DNA from 2 places in the Novosphingobium sp. fls2-241-R2A-195 genome. Region 2 is predicted to be linked to the other one. Evidence: predicted binding sites of a transcription regulator. Region 2 holds the regulator's gene; the other holds the start of a gene.
The links. Region 2 encodes LexA, which represses DNA repair genes until DNA is damaged. Its sites were predicted from a motif close to GTTCCNCNCTTGTTCT; they were not measured.
Positions count from the first base shown of each region.

Region 1 (15,692 bases), on a different contig from region 2:
CACGCGCGAGATGGCCGGGTACGAGAACGACCCCGACATGCTCAAGGTGAACCCGTTCCTCACCGACGGCGCTTATTACGGCCCCTCGCGCGGGCACCTGTTCGCCAAGTATGCCCGGCGCATCGGCATGCCGCGCGGCTACGGCTACGGCGCGTCGATGGGCTCGTGGGTGACCGACTACCTTTCGGGCTGGGCGGGGCAGCACGGCATGGTGGTGCACTCAGTCGCCAACTACCGCGGCCCTGCGCTGACCGGCGACGTGACGATCCAGACCGCCGAGGTCACCGAGAAGTCGGTGGACGCAGACGGCCGCCATCTCATCCACGTCAAGCACCTGATGAAGAACCAGAAGGGCACGACAATGTGCACGGGCAGCGCGGAGGTCGCCCTGCCGAAGAAGACGGGCTGAATGACCACACTCCCCCCACACCGCTCATGCTGAGCTTGTCGAAGCATCGGGCCTGGCGCTTCGCCTCGGGGCCTTCGACAAGCTCAGGCTGAGCGGGGTGGGGAGAGTGCCATACGCAGCACAAACCTGTTACGCCGGGAACAACGCCCCGCCCGTCGCTACGGTCTCCACGCGCCCGGCGATCCAGACGTCGCCGCTCTCGTCCTGGGAGCAATAGACCAGCCCGTCCGCCCCGACCTTGCGGCCCTGCGCGGCGACATAGTTGCCCTCGGCCTGACCGCTCGCGAAAAGGTACTGCGCCACCGCCGCGTTGAGACTGCCGGTCACCGGGTCCTCGACCATCTTGCCTGCCGGATCGGCAAAGAACGCCCGCAACTCGAACTGCGCCGCACCACCCGGAGCGCACGGGCCCAGCAGCGCCACGTCGGTCCCCTTCGGCGCACGCGAGACGGGCTCAGCCGCCAGCACCGCCTCCGCCGAAGCAAGGTGCAGCAGCTTCCAGCCCGGCCCGTTGGCGGCATGGACCGCGGCGACGACTTGCGCCTCGTCCGTCCCGGTGAGGCGAAGCGTTTCCGCGCGGTCCTCGGCATCGAGCGGCCCCGACCGGATCAGCGGCGGCGCGCGGAACGCCAGCCGCTCGCCATCCCGGCGCACCTCGACGAGACCTATGCCACATTCCTGCACCACGCATCCGTCCTCCTTCGCCTTTCCTCCGGCGGCGAGCCACGCATGGGCGCTACCCAGTGTCGGGTGCCCGGCGAAGGGCAGTTCGCCCGCCGGGTAGAATATACGCACCCGGTAATCGGCCCCCGGGTCGGTCGGCGGCAGGAGAAAGGTCGTCTCCGAATAGCCCAGCCACTGCGCCAGGCGCAGCATCTGCGCGTCGCTCATCCCCTCACCGCCGCGCACGACCGCCAGAGGATTGCCACTGAGCGGGCCGGAGCCGAAGACGTCGATGAGATCGAGAAACATGGCATGCCTTTCGGAGCTAATTGCACTTTTGAACGTTTCGTCGCAGTCCGGGTCCATCTTGTCCCTTGCACTCCCGACCTGCCCGGCGGTTCATCGCGCGTTGCGAAGTGCGGGTCCAGATCGATCGGGTTCTCGAACAGGAATTTTCGCAGGAGTTTGAACCATGAAGAAGTCCCTGCTGGCGATGGCTGCGTTCGCCGCCACCATCACTGCCCTGCCCGTCGCGCCGGTGCTTGGCGACCCGCCGCCCTGGGCGCCTGCGCACGGTCGCCGTGACCATGACCGGTACGACCGCAATGACCGTCACGATCGCTACGACCGCCGTGACATGTACGATTCGCGCGGCCGGTATCGTGAACCGCGCCGCCTTACCCGCAACGACCGTGTCTGGCGCGGCAATGACGGGCGCTACTATTGCAAGCGCGACAACGGCACGACCGGCCTCATCATCGGCGCCGGCGTTGGCGCGCTGGCGGGGAACCAGATCGCCGGCCGTGGTGACAAGACCATCGGCACGATCCTGGGCGGCGTCCTTGGCGGAGCGCTGGGGCGCGAGATCGACAAGGGCGACATCCAGTGCCGCTGAACTGAGATTTCAGGCCCTGAGACGAGAAGCGCGCGGTCCGAAAAGGCTGCGCGCTTTCGCGTTGAGGTAGTATTTTTGTTTCCGAAAGAAACATTTCCCTCGCTTCATCGCTGTACCAGCGCAGTTCGTCACGGATTTCCAGCAGCGGCCGTTCGTTCATCTGACGTTGTGGATCAATGAACGAAAAGCCGTGTTACCAGATCATTCCCACGCTACGATGAGGGCACATATCATGCGTAAGACCATTCTCGCCGCCACTATGATGGCGCTCACCATTCCGGCGACCGTCGCTTTCACCGCTCCGGCAGAAGCACGCGATCACCGTCGTTACCACAACGACCGCGGCGTCAAGTACTGGCGCGGCAACAACGGCCGCTACTACTGCAAGAAGTCGAACGGCACCACCGGCCTGCTGATCGGCGGCGTCGCCGGCGCCCTTGCCGGCCGTGCGATCGACACCCGCGGTGACCGCACCGTCGGCACCCTGCTCGGCGCTGCCGGCGGCGCCGTCCTGGGTCGCGAGATCGACCGTGGCGGCGATCGTCCGCGCTGCCGCTGATCCTTATCCCCGGTCCCTTGCGAAAGGCGCGTCGTCCGAAAGGCGGCGCGCCTTTTGCTTTGTCCGTGCCGTGGCCCTCCGCCGGTGCGATCGGTGCATCCCGGCTTTCCTACAGCGGCTGGCTATGCTCCAATGCCGCCATGTTTCAGCGACTTGCATTCATGACCGGCTCGTCTGTCCTCGCTACGGAAAGCCCCCTTCGGAGAGGCGGGAGTTTCTCTTCAGGACAGTGTAAACCGTGTAAACCTGATGTGTCACCTTGTGAGGCCGCGCAGTGAGCCGCCCCGCCATGCTGGTGACCGGCGGCGCCAAGCGGATCGGCGCGACCATCGCCCGCGCCTTCGGAGCGGCAGGCTGGCATGTCGTGATCCACTACGGCCGGTCGCGGGCGCAGGCCGAAGCGCTCGCGGCGAGCCTGCCCAGCGCCGAGATCGTCTCGTGCGACCTCGACGACTGGGATGAAGGCCCTGCCATGGTCGAGGCGCTGGCTGCCCGTCTGAACGACTGGCGGGTGCTGGTGAACTGCGCGGGCGTCTTCGACCTCGACACCGCCGAAACGCTGGAACCGGATATCTTCACCGCCGCGATGCGGGTGAACGCTGCCACTCCCGCCCGGCTGGGACAGACGTTCCTTGCCCATGCCCGCACCTCCGCCGGCAGACGCCTGATCCACGTTACCGACCAGAAGCTGCTCAATCCGAATCCGGATTTCTTCTCCTACACCATGAGCAAGCACGCGCTTTCCGCGACGATCCCGATGCTTTCCATGGCCCGGCGGGCAGAGGAAGACCGCGTCTACGGCATCGCGCCGGGCGCCATCCTCGCCAGCCACGACCAGAACGAGGCGGAAGCCGAAATCTCCCACCGCATGAACCTGCTGGGCCGCCGTGCGACGCCCGAAGACGTAGCGGGGGCAGCCCTGTTCCTTGCCGGAGGCTGGCTCGACAGCGGCCAGACACTCTACGTCGATTCCGGACAGCACCTGCTGGCCCAGGAACGTGACGTGCTGTTTCTGGCGCGGGAGTAAGGATTGTGCATTTATCAACACAAGCCCCCTTGCATGCAGGTAATTACCCCCGCACAAACCCCTGATGGCACTCGGCATACTTGACCGCTTCCTCGAGCGCGGCGTCCGACAGGGCGTGCTCGAACTGGCCCGCCCCGACGGCTCCCTCCGTCGCTTTGGAACCCCCGCAGAAGGCTTTCCCCACGTCCGCATCCGCCTGACCGACAAGGGCGCCGAACGCCGCATCCTGCGCGATCCGCGCCTGGGCGCCGCCGAAGCCTTCATGGACGGTCAGCTCGAAGTCGAGCAGGGCGACATCATGAATCTCGTCTACCTGCTGCGCGCCAACGCGCGGTGGGACAAGGGCGGCGAACTGAAGGAACAGACCGCGCTCAAGAAGGTGCTTGGCAAGGCCGTCACCCTCGTCGACGGCATCAACCGCGCCGCCAGCGCCAAGAAGAACATCGCCCACCACTACGACGTGGGCAACGACCTCTACAACCTCTTCCTCGACATCGAGCACATGCAGTATTCCTGCGCCTACTGGCCCAGTGACGACATCACGCTGGAGCAGGCGCAGACCGCCAAGCTCGCCCACATCGCCGCCAAGCTGGCGATCGAGCCGGGCCAGAAAGTGCTCGACATCGGCTGCGGCTGGGGCGGCATGGCGATCTATCTCGCCAAGCACTTCGACGTTTCGGTCAAGGGCATCACGCTCTCCGAGGAACAGCTGGTGCTGGCCCGACAGCGCGCCGTGGAAGCGGGCGTCTCGGGCCGCATCGACTTCGAGTTGATCGACTACCGTGACCTCGCCGCGCGCGGCGACAAGTTCGAGCGCATCGTCTCGGTCGGCATGTTCGAGCACGTCGGCCAGGCCCAGTTCGACCGCTTCTTCCGCGACTGCGCGACGATGCTGGACGACGAGGGCGTGATGCTGATGCACACCATCGGCCGCATGGGCGGGCCCGGCTCAACCGACGCCTTCACCCGCAAGTACATCTTCCCCGGCGGCTACATCCCGGCGCTGAGCGAGACGGTGGAGGCCAGCGAAAAGGTCCGCCTGATCGCCACCGACGTCGAGAACCTGCGCCTCCACTACGCCAAGACCCTGCGCGAATGGTACAAGCGCTGCGTCGCCAACAAGGAGGCCATCGTCAAGCTGCATGACGAGCGCTTCTACCGCATGTGGATCTTCTACCTCTCCGGCGCGACCGCCGCCTTCGAGAGCGGCGGCATGTGCAACTACCAGATCCAGTACACCCGTTCGCGCCACGCCCTGCCCCTCACCCGCGACTACATCGCGGAAGGAGAGAAAGTGCTGCTGGGCGCGTAAACGTTGCGAAGTTTGGGCGCACCTGCTAGCCGCGCGCCCAAACTTCCACCGCTCATGCCGCGAAAGCCCGTGCCCATGTCCGACAGCATCAAGAAGGTCGTCCTCGCCTACTCCGGCGGCCTCGACACCAGCGTCATCCTCAAGTGGCTCCAGGTCACCTACAACTGCGAGGTGGTGACCTTCACCGCCGACCTCGGCCAGGGTGAGGAACTCGAACCCGCCCGCGCCAAGGCCAAGCTGATGGGCCTGCCGGACGAGAACATCTACATCGACGACCTGCGCGAGGAATTCGTGCGCGACTTCGTGTTCCCGATGATGCGCGCCAATGCCCGCTACGAAGGCGACTATCTCCTCGGCACCTCGATCGCCCGCCCGCTGATCTCCAAGCGCCTGATCGAGATCGCCCACGAGACCGGCGCCGACGCCGTCGCCCACGGCGCCACCGGCAAGGGCAACGACCAGGTCCGCTTCGAACTTTCCGCCTATGCGCTCGACCCGAACATCAAGGTCATCGCCCCCTGGCGCGAGTGGGACCTGACCAGTCGCACCGCCCTCATCCAGTGGGCCGAGCAGCACCAAATCCCCGTCCCAAAGGACAAGCGCGGCGAAAGCCCCTTCTCGACCGACGCCAACCTCCTGCACACCTCGTCCGAGGGCAAGGTGCTGGAAGATCCGTGGGAAGAGACCCCCGACTACGTCTACTCGCGCACCGTCAACCCGGAAGACGCGCCGGATGCGCCCGAATACATCACCATCGACTTCGAGAAGGGTGACGGTGTCGCCCTCAACGGCGTGGCGATGAGCCCGGCAACCCTGCTCACCCAACTCAACGACCTCGGCCGCAAGCACGGCATCGGCCGCCTCGACCTCGTCGAGAACCGCTTCGTCGGCATGAAGTCGCGCGGCATGTACGAGACGCCGGGCGGCGAGATCTACGCCCGCGCCCATCGCGGCATCGAGCAGATCACGCTCGACCGCGGCGCCGCGCACCTCAAGGACGAGCTGATGCCGAAGTACGCGGAGCTGATCTACAACGGCTTCTGGTTCGCCCCCGAGCGCGAGATGCTGCAGGCCGCGATCGACCACAGCCAAGCCCGCGTCAACGGCACCGTCCGCCTCAAGCTCTACAAGGGCAACGCCTCGGTCGTCGGCCGCAAGAGCGCCGACTCACTCTACTCCGAACGCCACGTCACGTTCGAGGACGATGCCGGCGCCTACGACCAGAAGGATGCGGCGGGCTTCATCAAGCTCAACGCCCTTCGTCTGCGCCTGCTGGCCCAGCGCGACGCCAAGTAAACATTGCCCCTAGGTTAACAGAGTCCGGCGGCCCGTTGCCAAAGCGCGACGGGCCGCTTTTGCCTATATGGCCTTCGGGGAACCGCACAGGTAGGACTCCCGCCATCGTCAACGACGAAGCGGGGTAAGTTTTGCAAGTTCGAGCCGTAAGCCTGATGGCGCTGTGCGCTGCCGTCGTCCTGCCCTTCGCAGGCCCCGCTCAGGCTGAAGCCCCGGTCGCTTCGCAAGCTCTCGTTCTTGCTCCTGTCGCTGGCGTCAACGCCGTCGCCGCCGCAGAAGTTCCCGCCGTCCTCACCGCGCCCGAGGACGACATCCAGGTCACTCCCATCGCAGGCGGCATCGCCAGCTTCTACGGCCGCCACCTCAAGGGCGCCCGCACCGCCAGCGGCGAGCGTTACGCGCCCGACGGACTGACCGCCGCGCACCGCACCCTGCCCTTCGGCACGCAGGTGCAGGTCACCAACCCGGCCAACGGCGAAGTCGTCGTCGTCACCATCAACGATCGCGGCCCCTTCCACGGCAACCGCGTGATCGACCTGTCCGACGCCGCCGCCGACGAACTCGGCATCACCCGCATGGGCAGCGGCAAGGTCGAACTGGCCGTCCTCGGCAACTGAGGCTGGGTTTTTCTGCGGGGGCTTCGACAAGCTCAGCCTGAGCGGAATTGATAGCATCCATCACAATCCCCGCTCACCCTGAGCTTGTCGAAGGGTGGATAGCACCGCCGCCTGATCTGAAGGAAAAAGGTCGGCCGGCGCAGCTGGGAGGGGGTGGGGGAAGCGCCGCGCCGGCCTTCACACTCGATAACAGCGAAGCCGGACAAGCGTTCCCGGCCCCCGAACACTTTTGCCCAGCCGTGCTTCCCCATCGACGAGGCGCGAGCAGGTTTACACGGTTTACACGGTCCAGAGCCGCAACTCCGCCACTGACCTCCATCTTGGCTTCCAGCGACTTGTATTCCATCGGCGCCGCGCCCTCCCCGCCCGAGAGCGCCCCGTCCACCCGGGCGAAAGCGCGCGCCTGCCAGCGATCCCACTGCGCGCCGCTCTCGCGCAGGAAAGGCCCGCGCACCGGCGCTTCCGGATAGTCCGGCGCCTCCCCCGCGTCCTCGGCCGCGATCTCCCCCTCGTCCAACGGCTGCACGTACCCGGCCGCGGCATCGATCGCATCCACCGCGTCGAGCCACGCCTCCCGCGCATCGCCGAACCGCGCCTCCCCCGCCGCCGCGACATAGTCCGCCCGCTCCGGAGGCAGCGCCGCGCCCTCCTCCATCTCCGGCACATCCACGCAAGGCTCCTCCCCGGCGACGAGCGCCAGCACCTCGTCGAACCGCTCGGCCAGAGCCTCATGCCCCTCGCCCGCCACATCGAGCCGCGCCAGATGCGCCAGCAACAACCGCGAGTCATACCGCCGCCGCACCCCGACCAGCTCCCCCCGGAACCACACCGCCTCCTCCACCCCATCGAGCGCCCGCGTCGCCAGCACCTCCTCGACATGCCGCCGCGCCAGCACCAGAGCCGCCGTCCACGCATCCGCAAACACCGCATCGCGCCGCCGCAGCAGATAAGCCGAAGTCCGGCTCATCCCCACGAAAGCACACGCGGCTCGCACGTCGCCCTTCTGCGAGAGTTGGTCGAGGAACCGCACCTTGCGGTCGGCGTCCCACGCCGTGTGAGGGACATAGGGAGAAGAGAAGATGCGAGGGCCATCGCCCTCGCGCTCCCGGCCCCTTTCCGCCGCGCCCGAGGCCGGCGAAGCGCCCGCCTGCTCGCCCGGAATACCAATGTCGCGCGAGGCGGGAACCCACCCCCGCCCGAACCGAGGTGCCTGTTCCTCCCCCAACGGGAGAGGGGGACCATCCGAAGGATGGTGGAGGGGCACGGGCTGGAGGGGCACAGGCCGATCCCCCGCCCCACCGTCGACACCGAAGCTGCTGGAAAAGTCCGTCATCGTCCACCTCGCGCAAGAGGAAAGCCACGAAAGACCACGACGCAGCCGGGACAGGCGCGTCGTGGGGGACGGATTAGTTATCGTATGTGGGGGAGTGTAGGAAAGTGAACATGGCGGATTGACAATCCCTCCATGATTGGGAAATGAAAAACGGCCCGTGGATAGAACTTTTTGCTTACGTTTCGTAGCAGTTGAGAAGTTAGCTGGCCCCGCTTGCTACCTCATAAAATCTTCCTCGATGAGGACCTTGATCATGACGACCGACACGCGTCGCATAGGAGTATCCACGGGCAATCATGCTTGATGAGCTGAAAAAAGCAGACACAATTTACGCCATTGCAGATTTGCTTGGATTTCAAGCAAAGAACTTAGCGTATGTCTTATATTCAATCCCATCATCTGAAAAATATACGGATTTTTGCATCAGCAAAAAGAATGGCGGAATTCGCACCATTTCCGCTCCGTGCCCGCAGCTTAAGCTCATCCAGAAACGACTTTCGGACATTCTCTACGAATGTAGAAAAGAAATTTCACTCGGGAAAAGCCAGATTCGTTCATTTGGCTTCGAAAGAGGAATTGGAACGTTTGAAAACGCATCGTGCCACAGAAAGAAACGCTGGGTTTTCAATGCCGATATCAGTAATTTTTTCCCATCATTTAATTTTGGACGCGTAAGAGGCTATTTCATAAGCAATAATGAATTCAATCTTCACCAAGATGTCGCCACAATTATTGCGCAAATAGCGTGCCACAATAATCAACTGCCACAAGGCTCACCCTGCTCGCCAATTATAGCAAATTTGATTTGTGGAAGTTTAGATTTTCGCCTTTCAAGGCTAGCGAAGCGCAATCGCTGTTCATTCAGTCGATACGCCGATGATCTAACGTTCTCGACAAACGAGAAGGATTTTCCCGAGCAAATTGCCAAACGATCAGATGATGCTCAAGGATGGGTTGCTGGCGACGTATTCGAAGATGTTATTGATAAAGCAGGATTTTCTTTGAACCCCGGCAAAAACCGTATGTCTCAAAAAAACAGCAGACAAATGGCGACCGGCCTCGTCACCAACTATATTATCAACTCTCCAATTGAAGAGCGAAAATTTTGCCGTTCAAGTGTGCATCGCCTATTAAATGGTATTGCCCTAACGCCTAAAATGTTCTGCGAAAGCTTTGGCCACAATTGTGATAATACGTCGGAAAAAACCCCAAATGCAATGGCTTCGCTAGAATCTCGACTGGTAAATTGCCACCAGATACGAGATAAATCAGATAAGCGTGATGACACCAAAAAGTTTTATCAACCAAACAGCATTACAGCGACGTTGCGCGATTTTTATTTTTTTAAATACTTTTCGAGACCAGGAAGGCCCATCATAATAACTGAAGGCGAGAGCGACATATGGTACTTAAAAGCTGGACTTAAATCATCTCCGCATTCGATCCAGCATTTGTGCTCAAAGGGCCAAGGAAATGACGCAGACATATTGTGCGATTTCTTTAATTTCCCTAAGTTACCTTCAAAGATAACCGGATTAAACGGCGGAACTGGAAATATAAAAATATTTCTAGAATTTTACCATAAATACCTGAAGAAGCTTAATTCAATCATCGAATGCCGACCAGTTGTTATTCTATTGGACAGCGATGATGGAATTTCCAAAGTGCTATCTTGTATAAAGACGCATTTTGGGTCCGATATAAAAATTGAATCTAATAAGGATTTTCACGCTTTTGGGCGCAACATGGCTTTAGTAAAAACGCCAGTGAGCCCAGCAAATAAAAAAACCGACGTAGAGGATTTCTTAGACCCATCTTTCACGAAAATGCCTATCGGCGGATTAACATTCACTAAGAGTGAAAATTACGATAGGTCTAAAAATTTCGGCAAAATGGCGTTGGGGAAATTACTTTATGACAATCGCCACACAGCTGATCACACACAACTTCATATCATATTGAATAGATTGTCGAACGCAATTGAGGCGATTTAATTATATTTCTAAAATACCTCAAAAATTTCGGGAGCGCGAGGGCGATGGCCCTCGCATTTCTACTTTCTTCTTCTCCCTTCACCTGAACCGCCTGTGCCCCTCCACCATCCTTCGGATGGTCCCCCTCCCCGGAACGGGGAGGAATGGCTCACCACTTCGCGCCGAGTTTCGCGATTTCGTCCAGCAGGGCCTGCTTGGAGGGCGTGCGGTCGGTCCCGGCGTTGCGCGGGAGTTGGGGAATGCCTCCAGCTTCCCGCCGCGCAGCAAGTTCCCCGCCCAATTCGGCCATGTCGATGACCGTTTCTTCGCGGGCACGCCATTCCGCCTTGCGACGCTCTATAGAGGCCGCCAGTTCTTCCAGTGTCAGCGGCGCGCGCTTGGTCTTGAGCGTCTTGAACGGCATGGCGCGATCATAACCGTCAGACGCGCAGCAGGGAAGCCGGGGGCTTTCACCTACCTCGCGCCTAAAGACGGCCAGCGGTCTCGGCCTTCGCCGGGACGACGGACTTGCTACTTCGCCCAGCTTCCCAGCAGGGGCTTGAGGTAGCTTCCGGTGAAGCTGCCTTTGACTTTCACCACCTCTTCGGGCGCGCCTTCGGCGACGATCTGGCCGCCGCGGACGCCGCCTTCGGGGCCCATGTCGATGATCCAGTCGGCGGTCTTGATGACGTCGAGGTTGTGTTCGATCACGACCACCGAGTTGCCCTGGTCGACCAGTCGGTGCAGCACTTCGAGGAGTTTGCGCACGTCTTCGAAGTGGAGGCCGGTGGTGGGTTCATCGAGGATGTAGAGTGTCTGGCCGGTGGAGCGGCGGGCGAGTTCCTTGGCCAGTTTCACGCGCTGCGCCTCGCCGCCGGACAGGGTCGTCGCCTGCTGGCCGACCTTGACGTAGCCGAGGCCGACTTCGTTCAGCATGTGCATCTTGTCGCGGATGGGGGGGACGGCCTTGAAGAATTCTTCGGCGTCCTCGATCGTCATGTCGAGCACGTCGGCGATGGACATGCCCTTGAACTTCACTTCCAGCGTTTCGCGGTTGTAGCGTTTGCCGTGGCATTCCTCGCACGTCACGTAGACGTCGGGCAGGAAGTGCATCTCGATCTTGATGAGGCCGTCGCCCTGGCACGCTTCGCAGCGCCCGCCCTTGACGTTGAAGCTGAAGCGGCCGGGCTTGTAGCCGCGCGCTTCGGATTCGGGGAGGCCGGCGAACCAGTCGCGGATCTGGGTGAAGGCGCCGGTGTAGGTCGCGGGGTTGGAGCGCGGGGTGCGGCCGATCGGGGACTGGTCGATCTCGATCACCTTGTCGCACTTTTCGAGGCCGGTGATCTTGTCATGCGCGCCCGCGATCACCCGCGCGCCGTTGAGTTGGCGGCTGGCGCCGGCCTGCAGGGTGTCGATGGTGAGCGAGGACTTGCCCGAGCCGGACACGCCGGTCACGCAGCAGAAGGTGCCGAGCGGGAACTTCGCGGTCACGCCGGTCAGGTTGTTGGCGCGGGCGTTCTCGACGGTGACGAAGTGGCCGTTGCCCTTGCGGCGTTCCTTGGGCACCTCGATCCGGCGGGTGCCGTTGAGGTACTGCGCGGTGAGGCTGTCCTTGCTCTTGAGCACTTGCTTGAGCGTGCCTTCGGCGACCACCTGCCCGCCGTGAACACCCGCGCCGGGGCCGAGATCGACGAGGTAGTCGGCGGTGCGGATGGCGTCCTCGTCATGCTCCACCACGATCACGGTATTGCCGAGGTCGCGCAGGCGCTTGAGGGTTTCGAGCAGCATGTCGTTGTCGCGCTGGTGCAGGCCGATGCTGGGCTCGTCGAGCACGTAGAGCACGCCCGAGAGGCCCGAGCCGATCTGGCTGGCGAGGCGGATGCGCTGGCTCTCGCCGCCCGACAGCGTGCCCGAGGTGCGGTCGAGGTTGAGGTAGTCGAGCCCGACGTTGTTGAGGAAGCCGAGGCGCTCGTTGATCTCCTTGAGGATGGCCTTGGCGATCTGCTGCTGCTGGTTGGTGAGCTTGCCTTCCAGCTGCCCGAACCACGCGAAGCCGTCCGCCACCGAGAGGCGCGCGGCGTCGGCGATGTCGCTGCCGGCGATCTTGACCGAGAGGGCCTCGGGCTTGAGGCGCTTGCCGTCGCAGGTCTCGCAGGGCTGCGCGGTCTGGTACTTGCTCAGTTCCTCGCGCATGAAGGCGCTGTCGGTCTGCAGCATGCGGCGATTGAGGTTGCCGATGACACCCTCGAACGCCTTGTTGACGGTGTATTCCTTGCGCCCGTCCTTGAAGGTGAGCGGCACGGCCTTGCCGCCGGTGCCGTAGAGGATCACCAGCTTGATCTCGCCGGGCAGTTCGTCCCACGGCGTCGTCAGGTTGAAGCCGAAGTGCGCGGCCAGGCTGGAGAGCACCTGCATGTAGTAGGGGCTGGGCGGGTTGGACTTGGCCCAGGGCACGATGGCGCCCTGCTTGAGCGTCAGGTGCTCGTTCGGCACGACCAGCTGCGGGTCGAACAGCAGCTTCTCGCCGAGGCCGTCGCAGGCCGGGCACGCGCCTTGCGGGGCGTTGAACGAGAACAGGCGCGGCTCGATCTCCTCGATGGTGAAGCCGCTGACGGGACAGGCGAACTTTTCCGAGAAGACGATGCGGTTGGCGGGCAGGCCGGCGTTCTTCATGCCCTTGGTAGCGGCAGCCTGGGCGGCGGGGGCTTCGACAGGCTCAGCCTGAGCGGATTTGGGAGATTTGGATTTATCTCCAACCTCCGCTCGTGCTGAGCTTGTCGAAGCACCTGCACCAAGCTCCGCCACCGTAGTATCCGCAAGGTCCACATAAGCCAGCCCCTCGGCCAGCTTGAGCGCCTGCTCGAAGCTGTCGGCAAGGCGGGTCTGGATGCCCTCCTTCACCGCGATGCGGTCGACCACGACCTCGATGTCGTGCTTGTACTTCTTGTCGAGCGCGGGGGCGTCCTCGATCGCGTAGAACTCGCCGTCGATGCGCACGCGGGTGTAGCCCGCCTTCTGCCACTCGGCGAGTTCCTTGCGGTATTCGCCCTTGCGGCCGCGCACCACCGGGGCGAGCAGATAGAGGCGCGTGCCTTCGGGCAGCGCCATCACCCTGTCCACCATGTTGGAGACCGTCTGCGCCTCGATCGGAAGGCCCGTGGCGGGGGAATAGGGAATGCCCACGCGCGCCCACAGCAGGCGCATGTAGTCCCAGATCTCGGTCACCGTCGCCACCGTCGAGCGCGGGTTGCGGCTGGTGGTCTTCTGCTCGATCGAGATGGCGGGCGAGAGGCCGTCGATATGCTCGACATTCGGCTTCTGCATCATCTCGAGGAACTGGCGTGCATAGGCCGAGAGGCTCTCGACATAGCGACGCTGCCCCTCCGCATAGATCGTGTCGAAGGCGAGGCTCGACTTGCCCGATCCCGAAAGCCCGGTGATGACGATCAGCTTCTCACGCGGAAGCGCGATGTCGAAGCCCTTGAGGTTGTGCTCGCGCGCGCCGCGCACGGTGATGTGGGTGAGACTCATGGGAGGCACATGTTCCAGATTTGTTCGCGCGCTTCAAGGGGCGCATCGCGGGTTTTGCCGTAGATGGGGTGCGGGGCGCACAAGGCAAGTCTTGTGGACATCTCCGCGCCCACTTGCGCGCCGCTTCACGAGGTGTCTAGTTCCCGCTGCGACTACGGGGGAATACCATTGCGATTTCTGAATCTTGCCCTCGCGGCGAGCGCGCTGGCGCTTACCGCGTGCGGAGGTGGCGACTCCGGTTCGGGCGGCGGCTCGACACCCACGCCTGCGCCGACACCGGCGCCAACGCCTGCCCCCACCCCGGCTCCGACGCCGACGCCGACGCCGACGCCGACCACCAGCTACGTCCTGACCGACTTCACGAGCGACTTCTGGTTCGATTCGGCTCTTGGCTACAATCTCAACTACACACTCGAACAGTCCGGCCCGTACCTTTACAACTACTTCAACGCCGGACAACTTCTGGGCGAAGGCGAGACTGCCACACTGCGTTACCGTCACGATCCCGAAGCGGTCGATTTCACGTACCGGAACACCTCGACGTCATTCACGGCGGCGGACCGGCAGCGATCGCTCTCTTACATGCTGTTCGAGAAGCCCGGCGATTATGTCGCACTCGATTGGGACACCCCCTCGCGTTACGCCACCACGGCGCTGCGTCGGGTCGAAACGACGAACACTACGGCGACCGCGATCTCGACCCCGGCCTACAACTTCCAACTGGCAATTTTCGGCAGCCCGTCCTCGCCCAGCGATCCCTTGCCCGATGGCCTTAGCTACGGCGGCCTGGCTATCGTGCGCGGCGGCACGCCCGGCTCGCGCGAGTTCGACATGTCGCAGGTCGGCGGTGGCCAGTCGAAGGTCTACTGGTCCTATACGCCGCCTGCCTACACCCCGTCCCCCTATGTGATCAGCGGCTCGATCCGGCTCGTGGTCGTCAGCAACCAGTCCGAACGCCAGGACGGGCTGCTCATCGCCGAGGGCTCGTTCGACCGCGCGACCAATACCGTGAGCGGCACCCTCACCGACAAGACCAACGGGTATTCTGGAACGTTCAAGGGGCGCATGTACGGACCTGACCGTGCCGAGCTTGGTGTGGTCTTCCAGTTCTCCCGCGACAGCGACGGTTCGAGATATTTCGGCCACTTCATCGGCACACGCTGAAGACGACGGGGCGGGGCATCCGGGCGACAAGCCGGAAACCCTGCCCTTTCGCGCACGTTTCTCCCGACGAACCGAAGCCGCTTCCATGGTGGCTCGCCAGATCAGGAGAAAGCCATGCGCCATATCCCGAAACTCGCCGCTGCGGCGGCGATCGCGCTCACCGTGCCGCACTTCGCTTCCGCGCAGGACACGACTGAGCGGCCCGCCGCCAGCGCACCCGAAGCGGGCGATCCGGAAGCAAAGCGCCGGATGCTCAATGCCGAGCAGGCCGCCGCCGCACAGGAACAGCTTGCGCGCAACGAAGCCAGCCGCTCCCAACATGACGCCGCCGTCGCCCTCAACGACATGAAGACCGCCCGCGATGCCGCCGCTTACGATGCCACGCTCGATCGCCACGATGCCGCCGAGCAGGACTATCGCACCGACCGCAAGCAGTGGGAGGTCAGGAACCCGGCTTGCTGGAACGGCAATGCCGCGAAATGCCCCGCCGACCCGCAGGCGCCCGGCTCCGGCGGCAGCTGATCGCCCTCGCCACGCGACGAACCGCTTGTCGCAAGTCCTTTGCAAGCCCCCAAGCCTGCTGGCAGATAGCGCCCATCGGGTGCGCCGATCAGGCTCAGGGGATTTGAATGATGGGGGCTGCAAAGCTGTTCGGGCGCATGGTGGCGCTGTCGTTGGTTGTGGGCATGGCTGCGCCGGTGCTTGCCGACGATCCGCGCGATCCGACCATGACGCCCGAAGCGATCGCCCGTGATGCCGCGACGATCCGCCGCATGAACCGCGATCAGCTGGACTATGTGCGCCAGCGCGATGCCGGGTATGCGCAAGGCTGGCGCGATTACGATTCGGCGCGCGGTCGGCGGGATGTCGAGGACGAAGGCTACGCCGCCGATCGCCGCGACTACGATACCGC
Region 1 covers NZ_JARVRY010000002.1:201,434-217,125, forward strand. Annotated here, with positions in the region: gene QRN25_RS01730 (FAS1-like dehydratase domain-containing protein) at 1-409, shown strand, start outside; gene QRN25_RS01735 (PhzF family phenazine biosynthesis protein) at 539-1,381, opposite strand; gene QRN25_RS01740 (glycine zipper 2TM domain-containing protein) at 1,545-1,967, shown strand; gene QRN25_RS01745 (glycine zipper 2TM domain-containing protein) at 2,200-2,526, shown strand; gene QRN25_RS01750 (SDR family oxidoreductase) at 2,816-3,553, shown strand; gene QRN25_RS01755 (class I SAM-dependent methyltransferase) at 3,618-4,865, shown strand; gene QRN25_RS01760 (argininosuccinate synthase) at 4,941-6,161, shown strand; gene QRN25_RS01765 (septal ring lytic transglycosylase RlpA family protein) at 6,317-6,778, shown strand; gene QRN25_RS01770 (hypothetical protein) at 6,852-8,057, opposite strand; gene QRN25_RS01775 (retron Ec67 family RNA-directed DNA polymerase/endonuclease) at 8,408-10,105, shown strand; gene QRN25_RS01780 (hypothetical protein) at 10,254-10,508, opposite strand; gene uvrA (excinuclease ABC subunit UvrA) at 10,616-13,615, opposite strand; gene QRN25_RS01790 (hypothetical protein) at 13,784-14,779, shown strand; gene QRN25_RS01795 (hypothetical protein) at 14,894-15,301, shown strand; gene QRN25_RS01800 (hypothetical protein) at 15,409-15,692, shown strand, end outside.
Region 1: uvrA (excinuclease ABC subunit UvrA) is a predicted target of LexA. The motif match lies at 13,627-13,642, and genes of this name have one in related genera.

Region 2 (15,692 bases):
GCCAATTATGCGAAAGGGTGGATCACCGTGGACGACGTGAACCTGTTCGGGACGCCGCCGGTCAAGGATCTCGGCTACTGAGCTTTGGCTTTGGCGTCGTTCCGCGCTAGAGGCACGCCATGGAACCACTGGATATCAACGCGCGGCGTCTGTGCGTGGCGGCGCTTTACTGCTTCACCCGTTTCGACGACCCCGCCGAGCTGAAGATGCCGCTCGAGGCACTGTGTCACACGCACGGCATTCGCGGCACGCTGCTGCTGGCGGGTGAGGGGATCAACGGGACTATCGCCGGGACCGAGGCGGGCATCGCCGCGATCGTTGCGCATGTGCGCGGACTGCCGGGCTGCGCCGGGGTGGACGTCAAGTTCTCCGACGCGCCGCACATGCCGTTCCATCGTATGAAAGTGCGGATCAAGCGCGAGATCGTGACGATGGGCCAGCCGGATATCGATCCGCTGGCGACCGTGGGCACGTACGTCGAGCCGCAGGACTGGAACGCACTGATCTCTGATCCGGACACGATCGTAATCGACACCCGCAACGACTACGAAGTGGCGGTAGGTACTTTCGCCGGAGCGATCGACCCTCAAACCGAGACATTTCGGGAGTTTCCCGAATGGTTCCGCGCCGAGCGCGAGAGGTTGCTGGGGCAGGGGAAGCCGCCGAAGGTGGCGATGTTCTGTACCGGCGGCATCCGCTGCGAGAAGTCGACGGCTTTCCTCAAGCAAGAAGGCGTCGAGGAGGTCTATCACCTCAAGGGCGGGATTCTGAAATATCTGGAAACCGTGCCGCAGGAGCAGAGCTTGTGGGAGGGCGAATGCTTCGTCTTCGATCAGCGCGTGACCATCGGGCACGGACTGGTCCAGGGCACCTACGAACTGTGCCACGCCTGTCGCCGCCCGATCAGTGCGGAGGACAGCAAATCCGAACTCTACGAGATCGGTGTGAGTTGTCCCGCTTGCCATGGCGAGCGCACTGACGAACAGCGTGCTGCCTATCGCGAGCGGGAAAGGCAGGAGAAACTTGCCTCAGCCCGGGGGGCGGCGCATGTCGGTGCGGTCTACCGGGATGCGAATTGATCATTCAGCCGTAGCGGCCGGAACGCGATTGCATTCAATCGCGTTCCGGGGCCAAACTTAGCCCCGCAGACGCTCGATGCCTTGCGCAAGTGCCACGTAGAGCTTGCCCATGTCCGAGGACAGGAGCGTCACGCCCAGCGCATTGCCGTCGCGGGTCGAGAGGACCTGCCGCAGGATCGACTCGAAGTCGTGGATGTATCGGCTGACGTTGGCGCGGAAGGCATCGTCGCGCTCGAAGATCTGCTGGATTGCCTTGATTTCTCCTGCATCGAGGAGGCTCACGGCTCGACGGGTGAAAATGCCTCGATCACCGCGCAAGTAGGCGCCCCAGGCGCTGTCGGCGATGTCACTCGACAGCACCGTAGCGATGTCGATCGCGTTCGAATTGAGCGATTCCGTGATGAAGGCGGCGCGGCGGGCGAAGTCGTTGTCGACTTGCTCTTCGGCCTTCTCGCGGGCCTGCGTGACGCGGCCCTCGAGATTGCCGACGAGATCGTCGACCTTGGTGATCTGCTCGCGCAGCTGGGTCGTCGCTTCACGGGTGACGCCCGAGGCATGGGCTACCGCTTGTTCGAGCTGGCCCGAGATTTCCGCGACCTTGCCACGCATGGCCTTTTCAATGGCTGCGGCGCTCTCGTCGGCCAAGGTCTCGGCGATCCGCGTGATGCGTTCGGCGCTGTCTTCCTCGATCGCGGAAACCGTCTCGTCGAGGGTCGTACCCAAGGCGGCGAGTGCACCGATCAGCGCGCCGCCTGCCTTGTCCGCAGCGGTCTGGGTGGCCGTGTCGATCTCGCCGAGCGTGTCCTGAAGCCGTCCGAGCAGCGCGGCATGATCCGCTCCACGCGCCGAGATCTGAGCCTGCGCCTGAGTGAGGCCGCCTATGAGCGCATCGAGATCGCGCCCCGATACCCCGATTTCGGCGGCAACGTCCTCGCCACCCTGCGCGGCTTCACGCAGTTGCGCCAGAACCGCGCCGAGCCCGTCCTGAATTCGGCGGAGGCGATCTTCCGATACGGCGAGCGCCTCGGGGAGCGTGCTGCCGGTCTGGCGGGCGCTCGCCTGGATCAGTTCCAGCAGGCGAACGCTATCCTCGGTAAGTTTTTCCACTTCGGTGTCGGTCGCCGCCAGTGTCGCGCGCGCGGCCGTCAGACGGTCGGTCAGCACCGAGAGGCTGGTCGAAAGGCGATCTTCGACTTCCCCGGTCTGCGCGGTGATGGTTTCGATGCGAGCCTCAAAGCGGCCAAGTTCCCCGGTCACTGCGGCCGCACGTTCGGCAAGGGCGGCGGCCTGAATGCGGTGACGTTCCAGACGTTCGGCAATCGATGCGTCAAGTTCGCCCAGCATATGATCGATGCGGGCGATGGCGTGGCGTTCCTGCTCGACCTGGCGTGACTGCCGCTCCTCGGCCTCCATGGCCAGGCGCTCAGCGCGCAGGCCGATCGACTCATCGATCTGGCACGCATCCGTCGCGATCCCGGCAAGGCGCCCTTCGAGCGCTTCGATCGCGGTCTGCTGGGCCTCGGCAATGGCGATACCGGCGGCCGTCTGCTCCTCGGACAGTTCGGATAGCGAAGCCCGCAAATTCGCCGTTGCGCGCTCTTCGGCCTGTCGCAAGGCGCGCGAAACGACATCGCTTTCGTCACGCAGAGCGCTGAGGCGGGCGCGCAACGAAGTGAGGCTTTCCGCCTCTTGCCTGTCCAGCTGCTGACGCCCCTGGTCGATTTCGTCCGTCAGCGCCTTGGCGCGGGTACGAATCGCCGCGAGCGCATTGATCTCATGCTTGTCGAGGCGGTTGCGGAAATCCTCACCGCGCTCGTCGAGCGCGATGAAGCGTGCGGCTACGACCTGTTCGAGCTGCTCGCTGCGCGCGTTGAAGCCGTCGAGCGTCTCGTTGACCTGATCGCGCAGTACCGAAACCTGACGGGTGCTGGCCGAACCGAACTCGTTCAGTCGGTTGAAGCCGTTGATCATGTCCTCGAGCTGGGCATGAGCAGTGCGGCCGGCATTGGCGATGTTGTTGGTTACATCCTTTGCCGAGCTGGCAATGACCGGCAGTTGGCCGCGCAGCTTCTCCATGTTGTCGAGGGCTGCGGTGCTGACTGAACTGATCGAATCGACGCGCGCGCCATTGTCACGCACGAGTTCCTGCAGGCGCTCGGCATTCTGGGAAAGGCGTTCGGCGGCGAGGCGTCCCAGCGTTTCGAGGTCGCGCGTCTGGGCTGCGATGAACTCTCGGGCCAGGCTCAGTTCGCGGTTCACGGTGGTGAGTCGTCGTTCGAGGAGGGCCGATTCGGTCGAAAGTGCGTGAGCGACGTGGCCGAAGCGTCGACCCTCGCGCGTGCTGTGACGCATCGTGATCAGCCAACCGAGGCCGATCAACAGGACGGGCACGCTCCACTGCATAACGAGCGCCGGAATCTCGGCCAAAGGCAGGCCCGTTCTGAATGCGGGCAGGCTAGCGAAGACGAACAGACCGCTCCATGCGACAATGAGAGCTCCGGCTACGGCGGGCGCGAGCCATTCGTTGCCGGAAGCCGATGCGACCAGCTCCTCGCCGCCATCGGACGCAACCCAGGCGTCGTCCCAGGTTTCGGACGCTTCCGTCTCGATTGCTGATTCGGCCGCGATTGCCGGCGCATCGGCCTCCGACGTCTCGCCGTTGCCTGCGCCGAATGCGATGATCCTGTTTTCCCCAACCATCCGGCGAGAATACCACGTGCACCGGGCCGATAAACCCCGGTTTAAGACTTCCGAGATTAAGCTGGGGAAATGGCGTATGAAGCTGGAGCCCTCGAAGCCACTCTTGCCGCTGCGGCGGGTGGCGACCCCGTGCTGATCGCGGAGTTGCGCGCGGCCTATATCGAGGGGGTCGGCCGGCAGGTTGATCTGCTGGAGCGGGCCCGCTGCGACGGCAACTGGGTGATCGCCGCCACGCGGTTGAAGGGCCTTGCCGCGAGCTTCCATTCGATGCGATTGCTGGAAATGGCGCAGGATGCGCTGGACGCTGCACCAGGCGAACCGACCGTGGTGCGTCGCCTCAAGTCCTATCTGACGGAGTTTTCCGGAACCTGATCCGCCGCTTTGGCTTGGCACTTGGCGTGGACCTGCCTACATCTTGCCGGGGTGCTGGAGTTTCGAATTTGCGCATAGCATTGTTGGCCATGACGGAGCCCGCCGCGTCGGGGCAGCCGTTCCCGCGCGCATTCCTGCGCGTTGCGGGCGCGAGCGTCGCGCAGCATCAGCTCGGCATGGCGCTTGCGCTCGAATGCCAGCGTGTCATCTGCATGGCGCGCGGCACCTCCCCGGAACTTATCGCGCTTCAGCATGATGCGGAGGACGCCGGACTGCAGTTCGCCATCGCGACCGGAGCCGGACAACTTGCCGGGCTGGTTACGGCCGGAGATGAACTGATCGCGGTTTCGGAGGGCCTTTTCGCCGATCCTACCGCTGCGGCCAGCTTGCTGGAGGGGCGGGCTCCCGTCGTGCTGGTCCAGCCGGTCGAGGGCGCTCTTGCGGCAGGTTTTGAGCGCATCGACATCAACCGCGCCACGGCGGGACTGATGCGTGTACCGGGTGCACTGGTCGAGCGGCTGCACGAATTACCGCTCGACGTGGACGCTATTTCGGCGCTGACACGCATTGCGCTTCAGTCCGGTATCGCCATGCACGAGGTGCCGGCGGCAGCCCGCGCCGGTTCCGGCTGGCGCATGGTACGCAGCGAGGCGGAAGCCTATGCACTGGAAGACGAGTGGATGCGCACGCGTTTCGTGCAGGACGGTCCGCGCACTCCCGGGCGCGCTATCGCGCGTTTCGCGGTTCTGAGCTTTGGCTCTTCGCTGCTGCATGCAGGCAATGCCAGCAATGTCGTATCCGCAGCTGTGCTGGTCGCGCTCGTCATCGCGGTGGGGGCGGGCTGGTTTGGATTGTTGTGGTGCGCCTTCGCGTTCCTGGCGGTGGCATGGCTGCTGGTGGAGGCCAGTCGCCTGCTGCGCGCAGCGGAGCGACATGCGTTGGGACAGGCTTGTCCTGCGATCCCGCGCGCGGATGCCTTGGTCTGGCTGGTCGACGTGGCCTTCGCCGCGCTGATCCTGTTGGACACGCCCCGCTTTCCAGGAGAACCCGTGCTGGCGTGGCTGAGCACTCCGGCAATTCTGATGATGCTTCTGGTGCTGCTGCCACGCATCGCCATCGGGCGCTTCGCCGGTTTCTTTGCGGACCGGGCATTGCTCGGCGTGGTCCTCGCATTCGCTTCGGGCTTCGGACAGGTTCTTCTTGTCGTCAGGCTTCTTTCGGCCGGTCTCGCGGCTGCGGCACTCGTGTTGCCGCGGCGGCGCGACGGATAACCTCGAATTAACCAGATGCCGGTTAGAAGGGGCATATGATCGATCAGGCCGTTCATCCGGCGAATACGCAAGCCGCAGAGGCAGCGCTGCGACGCGACCTCGTGCGCGGCGACGCGGCGGCGGCTTCCGCGCTGCCGATGCTACGCTATCTCGTTGCGGCTGATCAGAGCGCTGCGCTGAGCGAGGAAATCCTGGCGAGGGTCAGGGGCATTTTGTCGGACATCGCCGGTCAATTGCTCGATGCCCTGATAGGCACCGCGGACCGGCGTGCCCATGCGCCTGATGAAATCGCGGTGCTGACCCGCGCCTTCCTCGACGACGCAGCCCTGCTTGCGCATGTCCATGCCGTTGCGCTGGAATGGCAGTTGACGGAGCGACTGCAGGAGCGGCTCGCCCTCGATCCTGTCGCGTCTCCGTTCGTGCGGGACAGGATCGCATCCGGCGACGCTTCGGCGCATGGGTTCCTATCCGCGCAAGCGCGGTGGAGCCAAGGACAACGCCGCATGGCACTTTCTGTGGCGGAATTGCCCGAGGCCGTGCTCGAAGCGGTGCTCGCCATCCTGCGCGCGCTGGTCGGTGCCGAGCCGGCGCTCTCCGAACGCGCCTCCGCTGTGGAACGGGAGGTGCGAAGCAGCCATGCTGCGGTTTCCAACCGGCTCATATGGGCCGAGCGCATGGTCGCCGATCTTGACCCGGCGGTGGCATTATCGATCTCGCAATGCGGCGTCACATTGTTCCTGTCTGCGCTTGCATTGGCCTCTGGACAGGTGCGCGATGCGACAGTCATGGCGACATTGCCTGACCAGCAGGCGCGACTGGCTTTGACGCTGCTTGCTGCGGGGGCGCCCGCCGATGTTACCGAAGAACAAATCCGGATGATCCACGGAGGGACGAAACTTCCGGTGGGCCTCGCGGGGATCGAGGAATGGCGCGCGGCATCGATCCTGACGAATGGCGCGACTGCGCAATGACCCTTGGTGACGGCACCATACTCGCCCGCGCCGCATGCGACGCGCATGATCGCCTGCTCAGCGCTGACGAACCCCTGTTCGGACTTCAGCGCCGGTGCGGCGGCGAAGTGCCCGGCATTGTCGCGATTCCCGAACTGCTCGACCTCGTGCGCGGTGCGCGCCAGACGCGCTGTCCCGTCGCGCAAGTCATCAGGGCGCAGGACGACAGCGATGCGATATCGTTCTGGGTCGAAGTGGAGCCGGAGGAGGAGGGGTGCTCGATCCGCGTGCGCAGTTGGCAGACCGCTGCTCTGGTTTCCGAGGAAGGCGCCTCAGGCGAGAGCCGGCGGAGAGTGACTGACCGGCATGTCACCGAACTTTGCGCGTGGCTTGATGCCGGCCAGCGCCTGATTGCGGTAGCCAGTGATTCTCCGGAACTCGCGCAACTCGTCACGGCCATGGAGGGGGGCATCGGGCATTGCTGGACCGATTTCCTGCAGCCCGAGAATGTGACACATCAGCAGCCACTGCACTGGCGTCTGCTCGATGGAGCGCCGGTGATCGTCCCCGGTTCATCGCGGTCCTGGCGTGTCACGCTCGTGCCCCAGATCAAGCCTGGCTTCGAGCCGTCGGGCTTCGAATTGCTGCTGTTGTCGGATGAGGCTGCTTCGGGCTGGGTGCCTGCCGTGCCCGATCCCATTCCGGTCCAGCGTCGCGGGTTGGTCGGGCAGGATCTGGCGCCGGTTCTCAGACAGCCGATTGCGCGGATCGTCGCCAATGCCGAGACAATTCGCACACGGCTGGCAGGACCACTGCCCGATGCCTACGCGGAATATGCTGGCGAGATCGCAAGCGCAGGCAAGCTTTTGCTGGATCTGCTGGAGGACATGGCTGACCTTGAAGTCGTCGAAGACGACAGCTTTTCCACCAATCCCGATTTTATAGATCTTGCCGAGGTGGCCCGACAGGCCGCCGGTATCCTGGGCGTCCGGGCACGGGAAAAGGGCATCGTGATCGTGTCGCCGCCATCGGATGATCATGCTCCGGCGCTCGCGGAGTTCCGGCGCGTGCTGCAGGTTCTCCTCAATCTCATCGGCAATGCCATCCGCTATTCGCCGAATGGATCGCGTGTGGATGTTCATGTCGAGGTAGCAGGTGTCCACGCCCGTGCGATCGTGGCAGATCAGGGGCCCGGCCTCAACGTCAGCGACCAGGCTCGTGTGTTCGAGAAATTCGAGCGTCTGGGACGTAGTGGTGACGGGGGGGCCGGTCTGGGCCTCTATATCTCGCGGCGACTGGCGCGCGCGATGGACGGTGATTTACTGATCGAGAGTGTCCCGGGCGAAGGAGCCCGGTTCATCCTTGAAGTCCCGCGCGACACCGAAGCCTGATCTGCGTCTAGCATCTGCGGCCCAACCACACCACGATACCGCCGACCATGGCGAAAACCGCGCCGCGCACGGCCCAGGCACGATCGGCAATCATGACGCTGTCGGCCGGCCACTTCAGTACGCCGGTTCCTTGCAGGACAACGAAAACCCCTGCTGCCATTGCCAGGAGGCCAAGGATAGTAGCCAGGATTCTCACAATTGGCATTAACGTGCGCCCCCATTTGAACATGCAGGTTGCGCTTCGGATGCGGCGGGATTGTGGCGGGCAGGCTCAAATGGGGCAAACTTCAGGTTCGGCGCAACGAAAAAGGCCCCCGCATTCGCGAGGGCCTTCGTTCGGGTAACCCGCGACTGCGCGCGGATGAACCTCAGCGCTTGTCGAGCGGCACGTAGTCGCGCTGCGTCGGGCCGGTGTAGAGCTGGCGCGGGCGACCGATCTTCTGGCCGGGATCGGAGATCATTTCGTTCCACTGCGCGACCCAGCCCACGGTACGGGCGAGGGCGAAGAGCACGGTGAACATGGTGGTCGGGAAGCCGATCGCCGAAAGGATGATGCCCGAGTAGAAGTCCACGTTCGGGAACAGCTTCTTCTCCGCGAAGTAGGGATCGCTGAGCGCGATCTCTTCGAGGCGCAGCGCGGTCTCGAACAGCGGGTCGGTGACGTTGAGGGCTTCGAACACTTCGCGCAGGGTCGACTGCATGACCGTCGCGCGCGGGTCGTAGTTCTTGTAGACGCGGTGACCGAAGCCCATCAGGCGGAACGGATCGCTCTTGTCCTTGGCGCGGTCGATGTAGTGCTGGATGCGATCGGGGGTGCCGATCTCCTTGAGCATGTTGAGCGCGGCTTCGTTCGCGCCGCCATGCGCAGGGCCCCACAGGCAGGCGATGCCCGCTGCGATGCACGCGAAGGGGTTCGCGCCCGACGAACCGGCAAGACGCACGGTCGAGGTCGAGGCGTTCTGCTCGTGATCGGCGTGGAGGATGAAGATGCGGTCCATCGCCTTTTCGACCGCCGGAACCACCTCGTACTCTTCCGCGGGCACGCCGAAGGTCATGCGCAGGAAGTTGCCGGTGTAGCTCAGCTTGTTGTCCGGATAGAGGAACGGCTGGCCGACCGAGTACTTGTAGGCCATCGCCGCGATCGTCGGCATCTTGGCGATCAGGCGGTGCGAGCTGATCTTGCGATGCTCGGGGTCGGCGATGTCGGTCGAATCGTGGTAAAACGCGGAAAGCGCGCCGACCACGCCGCACATGATCGCCATCGGGTGCGCGTCGCGGCGGAAACCGCGATAGAACGTCGCCAGCTGCTCGTGCAGCATGGTGTGGCGCGTGATGGTGTTCTCGAACGTGGCAAGCTCGTCCTTGCTGGGCAGTTCACCATTCAGCAGCAGGTAGCTCGTTTCCATGAACGAGGAGTTCTCTGCCAGCTGGCCGATCGGATAGCCGCGGTGCAGCAGAACGCCTTCGTCGCCGTCGATGTAGGTCAGCGCCGACTCGCAGCTCGCGGTCGAGGTAAAGCCCGGATCGAACGTGAATGCGCCCGTCTGGCCGTAGAGCTTGCGGATGTCGATGACGTCCGGACCCACGCTTCCCTTGAGAACGGGATAGTCGTGTTCCGCGCCGCCGACGCTCAGTTTAGCCTGATCACCCACCAATTATCTCCTTATGACTGCGACCCGGCGGGAACCTGAGCCTGTTCGCCGATGCGCGCGAGGCTCTCTTCCCGTCCGAGCAATACCAGTACGTCGAATATCCCCGGCGAGGTCGTCTGACCCGTCAGGGCTGCCCGCAAGGGTTGCGCGAGCTTGCCGAGACCCAGTCCCAGGTCTTCGGCCATTGCCTTCAGGTTGGCTTCCAATGCCTCGAGAGTCCAGTCGGCCTGGCCGGACAGGCGCTCATGGATCGCGGCGAGGCGCTCGCGCCCCTCGTCGGTCAGGAGCGCCAGCGCCTTCTCGCTCATGGCGAGCGGACGCTGGGCGAAGAGGAAGGCAGAGCCTTCTGCAAGTTCGTTGAGGTCCTTGGCACGGACCTTGAGCACGGGCATCGCGCGGACCAGCAGGTCGGCAGGGCCATCGCCATCGACGCCTTCAAGGCGCGCTTCGACGAGGCCCGCAAGCCGCACATCGTCGGCCTCGCGCAGATAATGCCCGTTGAGATTCTGGAGCTTGGCAAGGTCGAAGCGCGAGGGGCTCTTGCCCACATCGACCATGTCGAACCATTCGATCGCCTGCTCGCGGCTGATGATCTCCTCATCGCCGTGGCCCCAGCCGAGGCGCAGCAGGTAGTTGAACACGGCCTCGGGCAGCAGGCCCATCTCGTCGCGATAGGCATCGACGCCCAGCGCGCCGTGGCGCTTGGACAGCTTGGCGCCGTCCGAGCCGTGGATCAGCGGCACGTGGCCGTAGACCGGCACGTCCCAGCCCATGCCGTTGATGACGACGAGCTGGCGGAAGGCGTTGTTCAGGTGATCGTCGCCGCGCAGGACGTGGGTGACGCCCATGTCGTTGTCGTCCACCACCACGGCCAGCATGTAAGTCGGGGTGCCGTCGCCGCGCAGGATGACGAAGTCGTCGATTTCCTCGTTCTGCACGGTGACCGTGCCCTGCACGAGATCCTCGATCGTCGTCGAACCCTCACGCGGGGCCTTGACGCGCACCACCCAGGAACGGTCGGCCGGCCAGGTCGCGGGATCGGCATCGCGCCATTCGCTGTCGATGCGGAACGGGCGGCGTTCTTCCTGCGCCTTCTGGCGGCGCTCGGCGAGTTCTTCCTGTGTCAGGTAGCAGCGATAGGCGTGGCCGTTTTCCATCAGCTGCGCGGCGACTTCGGCATGACGGTCCGAGCGGGCGAACTGGAACACCGGCGCCTCGTCACCGTCGAGGCCCAGCCAGGACAAGCCGTCGAAGATCGCGTCGATCGCGGGTTCGGTCGAACGGGCGCGATCGGTGTCCTCGATACGCAGCAGATACTTGCCGCCATGACGGCGCGCGAACAGCCAGTTGAACAGTGCCGTACGAGCGCCACCGATATGAAGGTAACCGGTCGGCGAAGGAGCAAAGCGCGTTACGACGGCCTTTTTGCCAGTCGCTTCGCCCGATGCACTGCCGCTTGCCATCTACCCGACCTTCCTGTCCTATTGGCGACCATGGGAACCCCTGTCGCAATCTGTGAAATTCCGTCTCCGGGAGGCCCCGGGACCGCTGCATTGCAGCATGGGCCATGGACCGCCGAGGGCCTCTTGTCGAGGGTTTTGGCAGTCGTCGAGCGATTTCTTTCCAATGCCGGATTCGAACGGACTCCATGGCTCACCGTAGCCTTTGCAAGCGGCATAATTGCGTGGTTTTGGCTATCTTCCGTGCTGTCGTGGATCGGCTTCTGCTGCGGCTTGATTGCAGTTTCTGCAACTTGTTATGCGTCCTTTCCTTTGCGGAGTAGTTATCCGCATTTCAGCCGGGCAATCATGGTATTGCCCTTGCTGGCGGTCGCGGGCTGCCTTGCGGTTTGGGTGCGGTCGGAAATCGTCGGCCAGCCGGCAATCGAAAGGCCTGTAGCGGGCAGTTTCATCGCGCGGGTCCTTGCTATCGAATCGCAGCCTGCGCTTGATCGCGATCGCCTGCTGCTGGCCATGCGCGATCCGATAAGAGGTGTGCCCATTAAGGTCAGGCTCAACGTTCCCGGCAAGCGTTCCGCGGCGGGGATCGGTAGGGGGGATCTCGTAGCATTCAGGGCGCGGCTGATGCCGCCGGCGCCGCCCATGCTTCCGGGCGCATACAACTTTGCGCGAACAGCCTGGTTTGCCAGCATTGCCGCTACCGGATCGGTCGTGGGAGACGTGAAGGTCGTCCGGGAATTCAGCGCAGGCGCATGGGCACTATCGGATATACGTCAGACGCTAACGGATCATATTCGCGTTCGCATCGGGGAAGAGCGCGCAGGTATTGCCGCGGCATTCGTCACCGGTGATCGCGGAAATATTTCGGAGGCCGATGATCAGGCCATGCGCGATTCGGGGCTGGCACATCTGTTGTCGATAAGTGGGCTTCATGTCAGCGCGATGGTGGGGGCAGTGTACCTCGTGGCCATCCGATTACTGGCGCTTTCCTCATGGATGGCGCTTCGGGTGAGGTTGCCGGTAATCGCGGCCGGCGCAGGAGCCCTCGCCGGTGTAGCTTACACCCTTTTGTCCGGTTCTGAAGTCCCTACAGTCAGATCATGCATCGGGGCATTGCTGGTGCTGTTCGCGCTCGCCCTTGGGCGTGAGCCCTTGTCCTTGCGCATGCTGGCGGTTGCAGCGTTCTGCGTTCTTCTGCTGTAGCCCGAGGCAGTAATGGGGCCCAGTTTTCAGTTGAGCTTCGGAGCGGTTCTGGCGCTTATCGCAGTCAGCACATCGGAACCGGTGCGCCATTTCCTTGGGCCGCGTGACGAAGGGATGATCGCAAGAGCAATGCGCCATATCGCTCTATTGCTTTTGACCGGCGCGGTAATCGATCTGGCACTCATGCCTATCGGCCTGTACCATTTCCACCGCGCTGGCGTATATGGAGCGCTGGCCAATGTGCTCGCGATCCCGTGGTCGACTTTCATCGTCATGCCGTTGCTGGCTAGTGCATTGATCCTCGACATCGCCGGGCTGGGAGGGCCTTTCTGGTGGCTGGCGGGCGTTTCGGTGGATGTGCTTGTCGGACTGGCACATTGGTTCGCTTCAAGACCGGGGGCGGTCAACCTGCTTCCGGGTACCGACGCCTGGGCATTCATGCTTTTTGTGTCGGGCGGGCTTTGGCTCGGTCTATGGACCGGCCGCATCCGCTGGGCGGGATTTCCCATTGCCGCGATCGGTGTGCTTTTGCTCGCGATGGCCCCGCCTGCAGATATATTGGTATCGGGCGACGGTCGCCATGTCGGCCTTGTCGAAAACGGCGGAAATCAGTTGTTCTTACTCAGGGACAGCAAAGGAGGCTATGCCCGGGACAATCTGATGGAGTTCGCGGGGATAGAAGCGGAACCCGCCACGCTTGATAAGTGGCCAGGCGCAAGGTGCAACCCGGACTTCTGTAAGGTGCCGATTGAGCGATCGGGGAAAGTCTGGCACCTGCTGATGTCGCGTGGACGCGATTCCGTCGCGGAACGTTCGCTTGTTGCAGCATGTGAGCACAGCGACATCGTCATATCAGATCGCTGGTTACCACGTAGCTGCCGCCCGCGCTGGTACAAGGCCGATCGTGGATCTTTGGCTCATACGGGAGGATTGGCCGTTTATCTGGGCAAGGGGCGCATCGATACTGTGGCTCAGACGCAGGGCTCACACGGCTGGTGGCATTCCTCACCATTTCATGTCCGTGAGAATGGACCTTCAACCACCAACTAGCGAACTAAGCGTGGTTCTTCCGGCGCGTGAGGACTTTCATAGTCCAATCCGAAGCCGGATTTTGCCTAATATACCGGATTTGACCTAATATGATTGCCGCAATGCGTATCGCAAGAAACTCCGGCACGGATCAAAACCGTCCGGAGTAAGTCGCGCTACTTGCCACAACGATGGTGCATCGGACTGGAAAAGTTTTAATTATACCGACGAAGCAGGCCAGCGAGCTTGCCCTGGACTTCCACTTCATCCGGGCCATATATCTGCGGTTCGTAAGCGGCGTTTGCAGGATCCAGGCGAACCATTCCAGCTTCACGTCGCAGGTATTTCAACGTGGCTTCTTCGCCACGGATGAGAGCCACCACGATCTCGCCATCCCGGGCAGCATTCGTGCGCTTAACGAGCGCGAAATCGCCATCCAGAATGCCCGCTTCGATCATGGAATCACCGGAGACCTCCAGCGCATAGTGTTCGCCCGAACCGAGCAGTGCAGCCGGGACAGGCAGGGTCGATTGGCCTTCCAGTGCCTCGATCGGAACGCCTGCCGCGATGCGGCCGTGCAGTGGAATCTCGATCACGTCATTCGCCGCTTCTACGGCGCGACGAGGTGCCTGAAGAGGGGGCACCCCATGGTTGCTATTGGCAGCGGATGGACGTGGCGCCTTGCTGCCCGTATCGTCCGGTTGACGCAAGACTTCCAAAGCGCGCGCCCGGTTGGGAAGGCGGCGAATGAAGCCTCGCTCCTCCAGCGCCGAAATCAGTCGGTGAACACCGGACTTCGACTTGAGATCAAGGGCTTCCTTCATCTCCTCAAAGCTAGGAGAGATGCCGCTTTCTTCAAGCCGTGCCTGGATGAACCGGAGCAATTCGTGCTGCTTGCGAGTCAACATGGTCGCTGCCTTTTCGTGACCTTCGAACCAGGCAAGTCCTGATCCCGCTTGTTCTCGTAGTGAACAATGGGGGAACAATCAAGCAACCAATTGAACTCAATTCAAGCAATGCCGTCATTCTGGAGCAGGAAAATCCGAACTTCGTCTCCTGCAGCCGCCGGCGCGGCCATTGCCGCGCGATCTACCAGCACATTGCTTGCGGCCAGAGAGGACAGGGCGCCGCTGTCCTGCAATGCATTGACGGTCACGCTTTCGCCATCCCACCAACCGCGAAGAAACTCACGGCGGCGACCGTTGGCGCGCAGCGGCATACTTAGTCTGGCGGCCAGGCGCATCGGCAATGGCCTCGCGGCACCCTGCATCGCTCGCAGGAGAGGAAGCAGAAAATGGTAGGCCGTAACGTAGCTGGAGACCGGATTTCCGGGTAGTCCCAGTATGATCTGTCGCCGTCCCGTCAGTTCGCGCGTGGCGACGAGGATGGGTTTGCCGGGCTTGATCGCCACGCGCCAGAAATCGATGCTCGCGCCCCAGCGTTCGAGGGCCGGGCGGATGAGGTCGTGATCGCCGACAGAAGCGCCGCCGCTGGTCACGATGAGATCGACATCGTCGGATGCCTCGAAAGCGCGCGTGATCGTGTCGATATCATCACGTACAGGCCCGATCCGCCTCGCATGGACATCCATCGCTGAAGCCATAGCCGCCAGCATGACGCCGTTGCTTGCGGGAATCTGATGGGGGGCGCAGCATTCCGGGTTTTCAGCGAGTTCATCGCCGCTGTCGATCACGGCCAGCCGCGGTGTGCGATGGACAGGCAGGTGCGTATGGCCCGAAGCGATTGCCAACGCCATTTGCGCCGGAGTGATGCGCGCGCCCGGCAGCATGATTTCCGTCCCCGTGACGAAATCCATTCCGCGATGTCTGATATGCTTGTGCGCGGGATCGGGTGCTTCACCCGACAACGTCAGGATTTCGGCATCTCTAGCAAGGTCTTCCTGGAGAATGACTGCCGCCGCATCGACCGGCAATATTGCTCCCGTTGAAATGCGTACGGCTTCGCCCGTGGAGAGGGGGCCGACGTGGGGATGCCCGGCGGCGCTTTCTCCGATCACTCGCCAGGGGCCCTGCAAGTCCCCGGCCGTCACTGCATAGCCATCCATCGCAGATAGGTTGGCCGGTGGCTGCGTGCGTCGGGCATATAGCGGTTCTGCGAGATACCGGTTGTATGCGCCTTCGATATCGACTCGCTCTATCGGAAGGGGTGTGGCCAACGCCAGCAATCGAGCCTGTGCCTCCTCGAGCGAGAGCGGCGCCGATTTGTTCATTCGGCCCACCCATCCAGTTTCCAGTGGCCCGACTTGCCGCCGATCTTTTCTACAAGGCGAATGTCACTGATGACCATGCTCTTGTCGAGCGCCTTGGCCATGTCGTAGATTGTCACAAGTGCGATGGAAGTCGCTGTTATTGCTTCGATTTCAACGCCGGTTTTTCCCGTCAAGGATGCTCGGGCAATTACCTTTATCGCGTTGTCTTCGAACGAGAACTCCAGATTTACGGCATCCAGCGCGAGAGGATGACACATCGGAATGAGTTCTGCCGTGCGCTTCGCCGCCATTATGCCAGCGATCCGCGCAGTACCTAGAACGTCACCCTTGGGCGCATTTCCAGCGCGAACGGCGG
Region 2 covers NZ_JARVRY010000016.1:54,915-70,606, forward strand. Annotated here, with positions in the region: gene QRN25_RS13075 (DUF1467 family protein) at 1-81, shown strand, start outside; gene trhO (oxygen-dependent tRNA uridine(34) hydroxylase TrhO) at 120-1,079, shown strand; gene QRN25_RS13085 (coiled-coil domain-containing protein) at 1,137-3,779, opposite strand; gene QRN25_RS13090 (Hpt domain-containing protein) at 3,849-4,151, shown strand; gene QRN25_RS13095 (hypothetical protein) at 4,241-5,422, shown strand; gene QRN25_RS13100 (hypothetical protein) at 5,458-6,393, shown strand; gene QRN25_RS13105 (sensor histidine kinase) at 6,348-7,763, shown strand; gene QRN25_RS13115 (citrate synthase) at 8,132-9,415, opposite strand; gene gltX (glutamate--tRNA ligase) at 9,427-10,878, opposite strand; partial or broken gene QRN25_RS13125 (ComEC/Rec2 family competence protein) at 11,119-13,128, shown strand; gene lexA (transcriptional repressor LexA) at 13,323-14,015, opposite strand; gene QRN25_RS13135 (molybdopterin molybdotransferase MoeA) at 14,117-15,337, opposite strand; gene moaC (cyclic pyranopterin monophosphate synthase MoaC) at 15,334-15,692, opposite strand, start outside.